One region of the Arthrobacter sp. D1-17 genome, then DNA from elsewhere that is predicted to be linked to it. Evidence: riboswitches for the same ligand, from Rfam matches in the RefSeq annotation. Region 1 holds a riboswitch; the other holds the start of a gene.
What was found. Region 1 has a riboswitch for cyclic di-AMP ahead of M1E01_RS15740 (C40 family peptidase). Riboswitches for the same ligand answer to the same signal wherever they lie in the genome.
Positions count from the first base shown of each region.

Region 2: another riboswitch for cyclic di-AMP. It lies ahead of M1E01_RS16325 (aggregation-promoting factor C-terminal-like domain-containing protein); the one in region 1 lies ahead of M1E01_RS15740 (C40 family peptidase).

Region 1 covers NZ_CP096382.1:3,409,978-3,417,381, forward strand. Annotated here, with positions in the region: gene mobA (molybdenum cofactor guanylyltransferase) at 1-162, opposite strand, end outside; gene M1E01_RS15730 (HNH endonuclease) at 186-686, opposite strand; gene M1E01_RS15735 (NlpC/P60 family protein) at 941-1,744, opposite strand; gene M1E01_RS15740 (C40 family peptidase) at 1,844-2,521, opposite strand; cyclic di-AMP (ydaO/yuaA leader) riboswitch at 2,592-2,761, opposite strand; gene M1E01_RS15745 (M23 family metallopeptidase) at 2,899-3,729, opposite strand; cyclic di-AMP (ydaO/yuaA leader) riboswitch at 3,734-3,952, opposite strand; gene M1E01_RS15750 (metal-dependent transcriptional regulator) at 4,114-4,809, opposite strand; gene serC (phosphoserine transaminase) at 5,146-6,276, shown strand; gene M1E01_RS15760 (MFS transporter) at 6,340-7,404, opposite strand, start outside.
Region 2 covers NZ_CP096382.1:3,536,350-3,543,753, forward strand. Annotated here, with positions in the region: gene M1E01_RS16300 (dihydrolipoyl dehydrogenase family protein) at 1-556, shown strand, start outside; gene M1E01_RS16305 (hypothetical protein) at 644-1,264, shown strand; gene M1E01_RS16310 (D-alanyl-D-alanine carboxypeptidase family protein) at 1,246-2,676, opposite strand; gene M1E01_RS16315 (SixA phosphatase family protein) at 2,729-3,256, opposite strand; gene M1E01_RS16320 (winged helix-turn-helix domain-containing protein) at 3,485-4,357, opposite strand; cyclic di-AMP (ydaO/yuaA leader) riboswitch at 5,110-5,276, shown strand; gene M1E01_RS16325 (aggregation-promoting factor C-terminal-like domain-containing protein) at 5,282-6,133, shown strand; gene M1E01_RS16330 (HAD-IA family hydrolase) at 6,322-7,002, opposite strand; partial or broken gene M1E01_RS16335 (glyoxalase) at 7,035-7,181, opposite strand; gene upp (uracil phosphoribosyltransferase) at 7,262-7,404, opposite strand, start outside.

The sequences.
Region 1 (7,404 bases):
AGCTTCCGTCACCGGACCGACGACAACTATATGGCGGGCACCGCCCGCCGCAGCGATCGTCCGCTCAAGGAGGGTCCCGCCGTCGTACGTCAGTTCAGATTTGGGTGAGCCGCCGAGCCGCGAGGATCGCCCCCCGGCCAGGATTATTGTGTCGAAGTCCACATCCCCAGCCTACTGCGGAAGGATTACGCGGCGGTCTCCGGAAGCAGGAACGGATCCCACGCAGGCGTGGGCTTCTCCAGTTCCTTAATCTGCCAGACCGTTCCGACAGGCGGGGCGGGAACGAAACGCAGCTTCCAGCCCATTTCCGCCGGTGTGTGGTCGCCCTTGACATTGTTGCACCGTAGGCAGGCAGCGACGAGATTTTCCCACGAATCGGCGCCGCCCCGTGACTTTGGGTGGACGTGGTCGATGGTGTGGGCTGCTTTTCCGCAGTAAGCGCACCTGTGCCCGTCCCGGCGCAGCACCCCGCGCCGGCTCACGGCGGTGACCATGGTGTACCGCGGCCGGATATACCGGTTCAGGAGGATCACGGACGGGCGGCCCATGATGTCCTGCGGTCCCACGACGGGATCGTCACCTTCGGCTACCACACTGGCTTTCCCGGTCAGCACAAGGACCAGCGCCCGGCGGAAACTTACAACCGCCAGCGGTTCATATCCAGCATTGAGAACGAGCGTGCGCATGCGCATACCTCTTCACGGCCGCACCCGGCAGAGGCCCGAGGGCCGGCTGCCCTCTGCATGTCCGGGCTATGGATCGACACCATAAGAGTAAACACTCATAGCCCAGATCGACGAATCGACCAAATGTCGCAGGACGCGTGTCGTGGGTAAACGGCATGATTAAAGGCACAGTTAGCCGGGCCCATTGCGCCGCGCAGACAAAAGGACCCCTGCCCAATGGCAGGGGTCCTAGAGAGCTTGGAACGTGTGTTGTCTTAGCCGCCGACGCGGATGAAGACCGGTCCGGAGCCGACGTTCACGCTGAACAGAGCGGTGGTTCCACCGTTCCAGCCACCGTGGACAGCCTGGCCGTTGCCGACGTAAACAGCGATGTGGGCCAGGCCCATGCCACCGTCTTTGTAGTAGGCGAGGTCGCCCGGCTTGGCCTCAGCGGCGCTGACGGTGCGGCCCAGGGAGAGGTAACCTGCCGGCCAGCCGTGGTAGTTGATGCCGACGGCGGCCAGGGAGTTGGTCGCCAGTCGGGTGCAGTCCTGTGCAACGCCAAGCTGGGCGTATGCAGCAGCAGCGATCGACGCGCCCATGCCGCTGCTGGCAGCCGCCTTGGCCGGAGCAGACTCGGTGGTTGCGGCGGTCTTCACGGAAGCGGTCTGAATTGCCGGAGCAGCTTCGACTGTTGCCTCGGCAACCGGAGCCGCTTCAACGGGGGCAGCTTCCTGCACCTTGACGACGGGCTTGGGGGCCTCGACAACGGGGGCAGCTTCGGTGGTGACAGCAGGCTTCTCGTAGGAGATGGCGATGCTGGATGCGGCGGAAATCGGAGCGGAAGCAAGCGACTGCACTTCGAGGGTGGACGCAGAAGCGGAGTCACGCTGGACGTTGGTCTCAGCAGCGTTAGCGGCAACGCCGCTGGTCAGAACGAGTCCGGAAGCAGCAGCGATAACTGCAGCCTGGCGGCCTACACCACCGGCGTTGTCGCCGACAGCTTTGGCAATGACGGTCAGCGAGTTGGTCTTGGTAACCTCGGCGCGGTGGCGTGCACTGGTCGCACGTGTAGTCATGATTTCTCTCTTTCGTGGTCCGCTGCCCGCTGTAGCAGGCCGCGGTTTAGCGACGCGCCGGCATCTTGGGGGTACGCCGGATCGTCTCGAGTGGGGTTCTTAGCGAAGGGTGTAATACGAAGCGGTGCCCGTGGCGGACACTGCGTGCAGGAGGGTGCCCTGCGAGGGGTTCAGCGCGCTGATCATCATGCCGTTGCCTACGTAGATGCCAACGTGGGCACCGCCGTTCTGCATGACCAGGTCACCGGGAGCGGGAGCAGACGTGGGCTGCATGGCGTTCCACGCGTTCACGCGGGGAATGCTGATGCCTGCCTGTGCGTAGACCCATTGAGTGAATCCAGAGCAGTCCCAACCGCTGGGGGTGGTGCCGCCCCATACGTAGGGGTTGCCGATGCCGGTGTAGGCGATGGCAGCGAGACCCGCAGTTGCGCCCGACCCTGCTGCGTCAGCCGTTTCAGCCTTGGCCGTTACGGTTTCGGCGGCAACGTCTGCCGCTGCAGCGGCGGTGTCGTCGCTGGACTGCACCGCGAGGGTTTCGATGACCGGCGCTGCCTCGGTGGTGACGGCGGGACGCTCGAACGAGACCGTGGCGGTGGGCGCGGCTGTCACAGCGAGCTGCGTAGCCTGGGATCCCGACTCAGCGGAGGCGGAAATACCAACATTGGCGTCGGCTGCATTGGCTGGCATGCCGACGCTCAGGACAAGACCTGAAGCGGCTGCGACGACTGCTGCCTGGCGACCTACTGTTCCTGCGTTGGCGCTTACTGCCTTGGACACGGCGCCGATCGGGTTCTTGCGAACCGTTTGCGCACGGTGGCGCGCAGAATTGTGGCGTGAAGACACGAAGGTAGCCTCTCCCAATGCCTACGAGGTGAGCTGTCGGATTCGGATGGGAGTCACCCGGCCGCGCTGCTTCCTGAGAAGCTTTGCGACTTAACCCCAAGGCCTTCTTGCGAAGACCAAAATTGGTTCCCCCGCCCCTGCCAGACGATGTAATGCGAACGGACCTTGAGCGGTGGCAGAGTTAGGCAATCCACTCAAAGGCGTCAACTTCGGAAAAGTTGACGCGGTTTAGACGGTACAGCAGTTCGGAGCGAATGTCACATTCAGATCACGGCGTGTCACGAGAATGTGAGAGTTCTCCATCGTTTTGCTTAGAGCCACACAGCGGGATTGACAACGTCTCCGTTGACCATCACCTCAAAGTGGAGGTGGCAGCCCGTAGAAGCGCCGGTGGTCCCGCTAAGTGCCACCGCTTCGCCGCGGGTGACCTTCTGGCCTACCTGGACGCTTGATGACGACAAATGGTTGTACGTGGTTTCCAGGCCGTTGCCATGGTCGATGACAACCCTGTTGCCGCCTCCGTACGGGTGCCAGCCGGCAAAGGTAACCTTGCCGCTCGCGGCGGCGAACACCTGTGTTCCACACTGGGCAGCAAAGTCCTGGCCTCGGTGGAACTCTCCCGCGCCGCCCGTAATCGGGCTCACGCGGTAGCCGAACGGGGAAGTTTTGACCATGGTCTCCAGCGGGAGGCCCAGGCTGCCCGCTGACGCCGCCCGGCTAATGCTGCCGGCAGACTGGGCGCTGAGGAGCTGCTTGAGCTTGCCCTCGGGGTCACCGGCTGTAGCTACGGAGGTGCGGCTGAAGTCAATTTTGGCCGCCGCCTCGGCAGAAACCTTGGGCGCGGCTGCCGCCACAGCCGCATTCGCCGGCGCTGCGCCGCCCTGGTCCGGCGTCGCCATGACGGGGCTGGTGGCGGGAACTGTGACAGTCAGCAGGAGGCCTGTGGCAGCCAGCGCGACTCCGGCTTTTTGGCCCATGCCGCTGGCGGCGGCAAAGTCTGTGACCTGACGGAAGGGGCCGCGTCGCCTGCGCGCTTCGCGCTGGGCATCGCGGGGCCGCTCGACGGCGACTGCTATGGGAGTGCGCGGCTCCGCAGCGGGGCCCGTCGCACGGCGACGGCCCCGGGCATTCTGCATGGTCAAGAACTGTTCCTCTCTGGATAGCCTGCGAAGTTAGCTGTCGGATTCGGGCCAGAGAGATCATTGACCCGGTCCGCCACGGCAAGCTTTTCGGCACAGGGGTATCCCAGGAGATTCCAGTTGTGAGAATGGCTTGCCTTGCGGACTTCACCCCAAGGCCGTTCGTTGAACGGCCGGTTGTGGTTCCCCCGCCTCTGCCAGAAGGTGTTTCGAGCTACTGATCCGCTGGCAGAGTTCGGCTCCGGATCAGGTAACGCTTTGGTATCGGTGCTGCGATTTAACTATAGGCGATTAAAGGTTCCAGTAATAAATCCGTTACCTCGAATGTGCAAAACTAGTCGGTCGTCTGCCAACTGATGTCGGACATCTGCTCGTTGCTGGAGAGGTCTAACCCACGCGGACAAACACGTGCGCTGCTACTTCCGGCGGCAGCTCAAGGGCGCCCTCTATACCCGGAACCCGAACGGAGATGTACTCTCCGACGCGCTCAAGGGACACACTTGCACCGGGCCTGATGCCGCCTTCGTCCAGCTGCAGCAGCAGCTCGGGCTCAACCTGGATGGGCTCTGCCAGTCTGCTGACAGTGACCCGTAACTCCGGAGCATATCCGGCCATCGCTTCAAGCAGATTCATGACGCCGTCCGCGAATGCCCGTGAGGGCTCACCGCCAAGTGCAGCCAGCCCTGGAATCGGGTTTCCGTATGGCGACTCTGTGGGATGGTCAAGCAACTCGTAAATCCTGCGTTCCACGCGCTCGCTCATCACGTGCTCCCACCTGCAGGCCTCGTCATGGACGTATGCCCAGTCCAAGCCAATCACGTCGGCGAGGAGCCGCTCAGCCAGGCGGTGCTTCCGCATGACTTCAGTGGCGCGCTTCCGGCCTGTTTCCGTCAGCTCTAAGTGACGGTCGCCGGAAACCACCACCAGTCCGTCGCGCTCCATACGGCCTACGGTCTGCGAAACAGTGGGGCCAGAATGGCGGAGGCGTTCTGCGATGCGGGCCCGAAGTGCCACGATGTTCTCTTCTTCAAGCTCCAAAATGGTCCGAAGATACATCTCCGTGGTATCGATCAGATCCGTCATTCAGCTCAGCTCCTCGAGCACAGTACTTGCGTCCGTCCCACCGTACCGCGGGCCTACGTCCGAGGTTGCGGCGTTCAGCACCGCGGCCGCAAACCGGCGGCGGCGCAACACCGGCTTTCCGCCCCTACGTCCTCTAAAAGCTTAGCCTATTTTGAATTACTCCAGATAATTTGGCTGAGCGCGGAGGCGTCTCAATAGCTGGACTGTGACGGCCGGGTTACCCCGGATTTCAGCGTCTCAGGCAGAATAAAAGGGGCCTTCGCGGCAGCCATGTCTGGCCGCTGGTCATCGATCCCCCAGCTGAACTGCATGTCCATGCCGAAAATTGGAGCCACTGTGAGCGACACCAGCATCACTATCCCAGCAAATCTCCTGCCAAAGGATGGACGGTTCGGCGCCGGGCCCTCCAAGGTCAGGCCCGAACAGGTTGAAGCACTGTCCGCAGCGTCCACAACGCTCCTGGGCACGTCCCACCGGCAGGCCCCTGTAAAGAACCTGGTCGGTTCCGTCCGTGAGGGCCTAAGCACCTTCTTCCGCGCTCCTGAGGGCTACGAAGTGATCCTCGGCGTCGGCGGCTCAACGGCTTTCTGGGATGTAGCGAGCTTCGGCCTGGTGGAGCAGAAAGCCCAGCACCTCTCCTTCGGCGAGTTCGGTTCGAAGTTTGCCGCAGCCACCAACAAGGCGCCGTTCCTTTCCGACTCCTCCATCATCACGTCGGAACCGGGAACATGCCCTGCACCCCAGTCCGAAGCCGGTGTTGACGTCTACGCCTGGCCCCAGAACGAGACATCCACCGGCGTTGCTGCCCCAGTCCAGCGGGTGGCCGGCGCCGATGCCGGATCGCTCGTCCTGGTGGATGCAACGTCCGCCGCCGGCGGCCTGGATGTCGACGTCGCCCAGACCGACGTCTACTACTTCGCGCCGCAGAAGAACTTCGCGTCCGACGGCGGTTTGTGGCTTGGGCTCTTCTCCCCTGCCGCGCTGGAGCGCGCGGCCCGGGTCAAGGCGAGCGGCCGCTGGATCCCCGACTTCCTGGACCTGCAGACGGCGATCGACAACTCCAAGCTGAACCAGACCTACAACACCCCGGCACTGGCCACCCTCGTGACCCTGGATGCCCAGGTGCAGTGGCTCAACTCAAATGGGGGCCTGGACTTCGCCGCCCGGCGCACGGCAGACTCCGCGGGCCGCGTTTACAAGTGGGCCGAGTCGTCAGAGTTCGCCACCCCGTTCGTCACGAATGCAGCCGAGCGCTCGAACGTCATCGCCACCATCGATTTCGACGACTCCATTGATGCCGCCGCGGTCGCCAAGATCCTGCGCGCCAACGGCATCGTGGACACGGAGCCATACCGGAAGCTGGGACGCAACCAGCTCCGCATCGCCACCTTCGTGGCCATTGAGCCCTCCGACGTCTCCTCGCTGCTGGACTGCATCGACTACGTGGTGGGCGAGCTGAAAAAGTAGCCTCCTGCATCACTGGCGGTGATCGGACCAGGGTCGCTGTCCTGCTGGTGACGCTTCAGAGCCTCAGCGTTCGGCGGCGTCGTCCGGGCTTGAGTGCCGGGCGGCGCCGTCCGCTGTTGAGCCCGCTGTTCCGTCCGGTGCAGCGGCGCCCGCCCCCGAAATCACTGTGAACCGCGGTAGCCCGCGGGGCGGCCGGCTTACCCGGAGCCGGAGCATCCTAGCCCGGATGACCCACACCAGACCTATGGCTGCGGCCAACAAGCCTGACCCGGCCGCCACTGCCATGGCCCAGCGGGGGCCGGCCACGTTGGCCACCCAGCCGACAAGGGGCGCGCCGATGGGAGTGCCGCCCATGAAGATCGCCATATAAAGGGCCATGACGCGGCCGCGCATCACAGCGTCCGTGGTGGCCTGCACATAGCCGTTGGCGCTCGTGAGCATGGTCAGCGCGAAGAGCCCCACGGGCACCAGCGCGGCGCCGAACCAGAAGTAGTCGGGTGCCAGCGCTGCGAGTCCGGAGGCAACGCCGAAACCTGCAGCGGCACCAAAAATGATGCGAAGCCGCGGCTTGCTGCGGCGGGCGGACAGCAGTGCACCTGCCACGGAGCCAAGGGCCATGATGGAGTTCATCAGCCCGAAGGCCTTCGCGTCCAGACCGAATTCGGTGCCAACCATCGCCGCTATGAACAGGACGAAGTTCAGCCCCAGCGTGCCGACGATAAAGATGGCCACCAGGACCACCACGATGTCCGGGCGGAAGCGAACATAGCGAAGACCCTCGCGGATCCTGCCCTTTCCTCCGGTTGCGCGGGGCAGGGACCGGAGCGACGGCGTCGGGATTTTGGCGAGGCTGGCCAGCAGAGCGAGGAACGTGAGGGTGTTGATCAGGAACACCCACCCGGGTCCCACCGCCACCGTGAGGAGGCCGGCTACTGCTGGGCCGATCATCCGGGCAACGTTGAACGAAGCGCTGTTCAGGGCCACGGCATTGGGCAGGAGTTCATCCTTGACGAGCTCGGAGACAAACGTCTGCCGCACAGGTGCGTCCAATGCCGAGACTATTCCGAGCATGAGAGCGAACACATACACGTGCCACAGTTCGGCGGCCCCAAGCACCACCAGGATGCC
Region 2 (7,404 bases), 130 kb from region 1:
AACCGGACTGGTGAACGCCGCTGCCGGAAACGAGCAGGGCCCGTGGCTGTACGCTGTTGGCGATGCTGCCGGCAAAGCCCTGCTCACGCACCAGGGGAAGTACGAGGCACGTGCCACCGGCGCCGCGATCGCCGCACGTGCCAAGGGAGAGCTGCAAGGAACCCCCGAGCCGTGGAGCCGCTATGCCCAGACCGCCGACGAGCACGCCGTTCCCAGTGTGGTGTTCACCGACCCCGAGGTGGCTAGCGTCGGCCGCTCCGTCGAGCAGGCGCGGAAGGACGGCTACAGCGTCGCGTCGGTGGAACTGCCCATCGCCGTCGCGGGCTCGTCCCTGCACGCGGACAACTACGACGGCTGGGCACAGCTCGTCATCGACGAGGAACGGAAGGTACTCTTGGGCGCCACCTTTGCAGGCCCCGACGTCGCGGAGATGCTGCACGCGGCAACCATAGCCATTGTGGGCCAGGTGCCGGTGGGCCGCCTCTGGCATGCGGTCCCCTCCTACCCCACGATCAGTGAGGTGTGGCTGCGGCTGCTTGAAAAATACGGCCTCTGACACCCCCGGACGCGACTGGCGCCTGAGTCTCGGCGCATACGCGTGGCTGGTGCTGCAGGAGCGCGGTTCTCGGAGATGATTAGTCCCATGAGCCACATGGGTAGGAGCGGAAAGACAGCGGTCGGAGCGTTTTTCGCCGCCCTCGGCATGCTGGTGCTGACTGCCATCACGCTGGAAGAAGCCGTGCTGTTCACCTTCCTTGGGCTCCTGGCTGTGGGCTATGTGGCGTCCGTAGCGGAAGCGTTTGCCCGCCGCCGCTATCTTGCCCTGCTGGTCGGCGCCGCCGGGACGAGCCTTTTCATCGGGTGCGGCATGGCGTTCCTGCGGATGTGGGGGCTGGCGTTCACTGATACTCCTTCCACTCTGGGCAGGGCGGTATCTACGACAGACCCGGATATCTACTTCTATCTGGCTGCCGCCGCGGGAACAGTCACGCTGCTCGTGCTGTTTGGCGCCGCGACGTGGCCGGGACGCCGCCGCGCGGCCCGCCCTTCACGCGCCACTGTGGGGCAACGGCGCGCGGCGCCGTCTTCTGCCGCCCGGTCACCCGCTGCACGGCGTCCGGCTCCACAGCGGCAGGCCACACAACGTCAAACGCCGCAGCGCCAAGCCACGCAACGTCAACCGCGACAGCGCCAGGCCACGCAACGTCAACCGTCCCAGCATCAGGTGCAGCGGACCCAGCGGCCTCAGCGGAAGACGCTGTAGGCGCCCCATCCGTTGCCCACTTGGCGGGTTGACGTGAACTGGTTGGTTCGGAGGCCGTAGTAGAACAGCCGTCCGTCCGTGGTTTTCGCGGCGAGGCCCCGTGTTTCTGTGCCCAGGAATCCAAAGGAGGCGTGTGACTGCGCGATGACGTGCCAGCCATTCCCCAGCTTCCGCCGCGCCTCGGGCAGGAGCCGGGCGGACCCGTCGGACCGGTAGAGCAGGAGTTCGCCCGTTGGCTTAGTGACCAGGAGATCCTGCCGGCGGTCGTTATCGAAATCCGCCATAGTCAGTTTCGTCCCCTCGAAACCGAAACCCACGCGCTGGGGCGTGCTCAGGGCGCCGCCGGCGGTGTTCCTGTAGTAGACCAGGACGCCGCCGGCGCCGGTGCCCACGACGCCCGGGTAACGGTGACCGTTGTGCCACTTGCCGACAGTGATGTTCATGGGCTGCCAGCCGGTCGCTCCGACGATGATCGGGCTGAGGAAACCGCCGGCACCCTTGCCGCGGTAGACCGCAAGCCGGCCGCTGTTCCATTGGGCCACAATGTCGTTGATTCCGTCTGAGTTCCAGTCCGCCACAAAGCCTGCTTTCAGCCCGGTCCATCCGGCGCTGGCGATCTTCACCCGCGGACCGTATCCGCCCCGGCCGTTGGCCGGGTAGTTCCAGAGTGCTCCGCTTGAATCGGCCGCGAGCACGTCCGCTGCGCTCTTGATCGTGGGTCGAAGCGAGAAGAACTGCTCCATGGTCGGAATGCTGCGGACTTTCATATCGGTGGCGAGCGCGACCCCTACATAGCGCAGGTGCCACGGCTCGTACGCGTATCCCGTGATGTGCGTGTAGCCCTGCGGGTACCGGACGATGAAACCGTAGCGGTGTGCGTTTGCCGCAACCCAGCGGCCGCCGGCCGTGTCCCCAAAACAGGCGGTCAGGCCGCAGCCTCCGCCCACGTTGCCGACATCCATGGCGAGGCCGGTCTGGTGCTCGCTGTGGCCAGGGCGGGCGGAGATCTGGTCAGCGTAGGCCTGGCCATAAGTCTGGACATAGTAGTTGTACAGGTCCCGCTGCGTGGCATAGGAACGGTAACCGCTGATCACTTCCAGCGAGTGCCCGGCAGCGCGCGCACCGGTGAACATCTGATTCGCCGCGGCCGAAACACTCCTCCTGAGCCGGTGGCCGGTGCCGTTCCAATACACCAGATCCGACGGAACGAACTGAATCGGGTTCAGGGGCCGGGACTTGTTCACAAGCACCCAGGGATGGGTGGGCGTGGTCACCACACTGGTGGACAGCTGCTCGCCTGCGGGCGCAGCTTGGGCACCCGGTGCGCCTGCCAGGAAGAGAGCCAAAACCACGACGACGGCGGCGAACCGCCGCGCATCCGCCCGCCACCGTAACAAAACAGAATCAAGCATGGCGGGCCCTTCCCCACTAGACAGCGCTAGGTTAAGAGTACCCGCGGATTTTCTAGTGCGCCCGGGGCACTTTGAAGTGGGTGATCCGTGCGTCCTGCCCGTCCAGCTCTGCCCAGGATTTCTCGGTTTCCAGGACTGTGAGTCCGCTGGTGGGAAAGCGGGTGGCGGCGTCCATGTAGGCGTCGTGATTCGAGTCCCGCGAGGCCAGGTGCATGGCCAGGTCCTGGACCCCGGGCATGTGCGAGATCACCATGAGGGTGGTCACTGTGTCCGGCACATGGTTGATGACGGACAACATGCGGAGCGCGGTGGCGCCGTAGAGGCCGTCCTCCAGTTTCGGCGTCGGAGCCTTGTCGCCCAGCTCGCTGCACACCCAGGTGCAGGTCTGGCGGGTCCGCAACGCGCTCGAACACAGGATGAAGTCGGGGACAATGTTGTGCTTCAGCAGCCATTTGCCAGCCAAGGGGGCCTCCCGGTGACCCCGTGCTTCCAGGGGACGGTCGTGGTCAGCCACGCCGCCCGGCCAGTCGGCCTTCGCATGGCGCATAATGACCAGTCGCTTCTTATGGTGAGCACTCATGGCCCCAGCCTAGCCAACCCAAACCCGCTAGCCCCGATAGCCGCGGAGGCCGATGCTCGCTGGACCCGAATGCGGCAAAGCGACTTTCTGCATGGTGCCGCATCGCCGACGAGGGGCCTCGCCGTCAGGGTGCCCTGGCCGAGCTTGCGAGGCGAGGGGGACGGTGGGGAGGAACGAAGGAGGTGTCTAAGGCACGGCAGAAAGCCGCTTTGGCGCGTCGCTGAAGGACTAGATCGAGTATTCCGGAGCGGCCCAAACAACCACTTCGGGGTGCTCATAAAAGCGGTATCCCTGGCCGCGGACAGTCCGGACGGTGTTGGCCAGTCGGCCCAGCTTCGAACGGAGGCGGCGGATATGAACGTCGATGGTGCGCTCATTCGGCACTTCCTCCGCATTGCGCCACAGGCCTTCCAGCAGCTCATCGCGGCCCACCGTGCGCGTTCCGTTCTCGACGAGGTAGTTCAGCAGTTCGAACTCCTTGAAAGTCAGGTTCAGCGATTCGCCGTCGAGGTGCACCTCACGCCGGGCGAGGTCGATCAGGACGCCGGAAGGGCGGGGATCCTGGGCAGGCTGTAGGCGAGTGGTTTCGGGGCGCTGCTGTCTTGTGTTGACGGTGGGGTCACCGAAGGTGGAGCGGACGACGTCGAGCGCGGACCCGGGAGCGCTGGCCGGCGCTACTGCGACGGCTGCATAGCTTTCTGCGCCGGTAACGAGCGACTGCGCGTACGCCCGGATCTCCTGGGCCAGCTTTGCGATCGAGGTCCCCGCGGCCGCGGCGGTCTCCTCATCGATGCCCATGTAGAGGACGAAGCCACGCGCAACGTTGTCGTTCTGCACGGGCCGGACTGCGGCGCCGGCTCCGGGAGCCAGGACGGGGGTCGGGGCCGTCAGCGGGGCAGCTTCCTCGGTCGGCACAGCGCGCAGCTGGCCATAGGAATTAGGGTTGTAACCCTGCGGCGCATAGCCGGGTGCAGGGGCGCTGCTGACCTGGCTGCCGGGGAACGCCGGGCGGGCCCCGAAGCCTTGGCGCAGTCCCTGCGCCTGGCCTGCCTTATTGGCGTTACGGACGGAGATGTGGACGTATCCAGATGCAACTGACATGAATGCTTACCTCAATGTGAATGGCCGTCATCGCGGCTCGAATGCTTGGTCCCCGCAATGGGTCTGGGGAGGGCGCCCGACGCTGGGCTGGGGGGCGAATGCCTATAACTTCAGGGATGGGAAAGTCAGGCGTGCATTCGACAACAGCGCATGTAGGCAGCAGCGGGTGTGCTGGTCCAATGGTCTGCGGCTGCAGGTGCTGTTGAGTCCTTGTTCACACTTGAAAGTGTGCAACGTAACAATGAGAACTAGCAAGTAACAATGGGCGGATTGGTCCGCATCGTGAGACAAGTCGCCCTTTTGTGCTTCAAATCACAATTCTCCGACGGGTAACTTCTTGGCGCCTTTTTCCAGACCGAACGTTCAGATACGCGCTTCTGGCGAATTTTAGGAAAAGAAGCACCCTTACAATCGTAGATTCTTCAGCCGCCCAAGGATGGCCGGAATTCGAGAGTCATGAATTCACCGTTGTCCAGCCGTAACGGGGACACAATGAAAAAAAATCGGCCGACGCACAGCGGGCCGGGGGCTGCTGATCGTGCAGTCGACTGTCGAGGCGCATTAGGGGGCGTGGCAATCACACCGCGCCCCGGCCGGACCCGGTTCACGGCTCCACTGCCCCGGGGTCGCGGCACAAGACGACGCGCCGCAGTCGTGATGTCCGTTACCTAATTGTGATTTTGACCGAAGCCTCCTGTACGGTCGATAGAGTGCGGCAACCACTAGGGCCGCATGTTCGGATTGACGCCCAGCTCTGCCGCTTCCCGGATTCCGCTAGACCAGGCAGAGGCGGGGGAACCAGAGTCCCGGGCTTTCCGCATCAGCCCTTGGGGTGAAGCCGGCACGTGAATTTTTTTCCGTGCGGCCGGATGACCTCATCCGAACCCGACAGCTAACTCCGCAGGTGTTGAGAGGCAATCAACCATGTCTGAATTCAAGGCACAGTCGCGCCCTGATCGCGCTTCCCAGCAGTCCAGCCGTAAGATTTCACGCCACCGCGCCGAGTCCGCCCGCCCCGCATCTGCCTGGGGCCGGCTCACCGCGAACATCCCGTCATTGGGCCGCCGCACGGCAGTGCTGGCCACCGCCTGCACGGTCCTCGTAGGGGTCGGCGCCGCAGGGCAGGCGGCCGAGCAGACCACTCCCCAAGCGACGTCCGAGGCGGCTCCGGCCGCAGCCGACGCCATTGAAACGCTCAGCTTCGACAAGACGCTGATTTCCGCTTTGCCGTCCCCGACGGCAGCCTCGGTTGCACCGCAGTCCGTCACCAAGCCTGCACCCAAGGCCACGCAGAAGGCCGCACCGGCACCGGCCAAGGCTGCACCGGCCAAGGCCGCTCCCAAGCAGGCTGTGAAGGCTGCCCCCGCACCGAAGCCGGCCGCTGCTCCGGCAGCGAAGGTCGTTCCCGCCAAGGTTGCACCAACTAAGCCTGCCCCGGCCCGCAAGCCCGCAGCTCCGGTCGCTGTCAACGACCCGGCCGGCGCCCAAGCCTACGCCGCCGGAAAGCTGTCATCCTACGGCTGGGCTCCGGACCAGATGCAGTGCCTGAAGAAGCTCTGGACCAAGGAGTCCGAATGGCGCACCACCGCCACAAACCCCAGCAGCGGGGCCTACGGCATTGTGCAGTCCCTGCCCGCTGAAAAGATGGCCAGCTCCGGGGCCGACTACCGCACCAACTACCGCACCCAGATCAACTGGGGCCTGGGCTACATCGAGGAGCGGTACGGTTCTCCCTGCCAGGCGCTGAACTTCCACTACGCCAACAACTGGTACTAAACCACCGAGGCATGGTTGTCCCGGCACTTTTCCCGGGGACGGCCCGCATTTCTGCGCCGCTTTGAGTCCCCGAAGGGCTCCGGATCCGCGTGGTCCGGGGCCCTTCGGCATCACTGCACCATGCTGCGGAGCGGAAAGCGGTGCAGAAATGCGACGAGTCAGCGGCAGTGCAGTTGGTGGCAGTGGAGTTAGAGGCTGAGGGAAATGACCCTGCTGCCGTGGCTGTCCGCTGCCACGGACGCCCTGACCGAGGCGTAGTCGGCTATGCGGAGCACGTCGTCGGGCACTTCACCGGTGTTCATGCCTACCGCTATGGTCCGGATGCCTGCGGCCCGTCCAGCCGCAATGCCGGCGGGGGCGTCTTCGAAAATCACAGCGTCCGCAGGATCCACGCCCAGCAGTTCGGCGGCCCGCAGGTATCCTTCGGGGTGGGGCTTGCCCCGGGTGACAAGCTCCGCGGTGACGGCCGTGGCCGGCATGCCCAGTCCCGCTGCTTCCATCCGGATGTCAGCTAGGACGCGGTCCGCGGACGTCACGAGTGCCACGGCGTCGGCAGGCAGGCTCCGCAACAGGTCAGCAGCACCCGGCAAGGCAACAATGCCCTCCGTGCGGACCCGCTCCATGGCGCCCAGCTCGGCGGTCAATGCCACTACGTCCGATCCCTCCGGGGCAAAACGCCGCACGGTGTCCCCGGCCTGGATCCCATGGGATGTCCGCAGGATCTCGGCGATGTCCAGTCCGTAACGTGCTGCAAAGTCGCCCCAGACCTGTTCCACCACCGCAGTGGAGTCCACCAGTGTGCCATCCATGTCAAACAGGACAGCACGGGCAGTCAGCGTGATGGTGGTGGATTCAGCGGGAAGTCTCATGGCTTCCATCCTGCCTCATCAGCCCTGACTTCGCCCGGCGGGGTCAACTGGACGAAAAGGATTCCTTTTACTGCCCGCCCGTCATAGTCCGCATTGAAGCCCACCTTGTTGACATAGAAGTTCCTGGCGCGGTCCACATCGGATACCGGGACGAAAACGAGTTCAAGTTTCCGGTCCATCGGCACAGGCTCGCCGGCCACCCCCTATGCCGTAAGACCTGCTCCGGAAAACCGGTGCATGGGGGCCCGCCGTGCGGGGCCTAATGCGCGGGGCCGTACAGGCGGTCGCCGGCGTCACCGAGGCCGGGCACGATGTACGACTTCTCGTTCAGTTTCTCGTCGATCGAGGCAAGCACGATCGTTACGTTTGCGCCGGAAAGTTCTTCTTCAAGTTTCGCCAGGC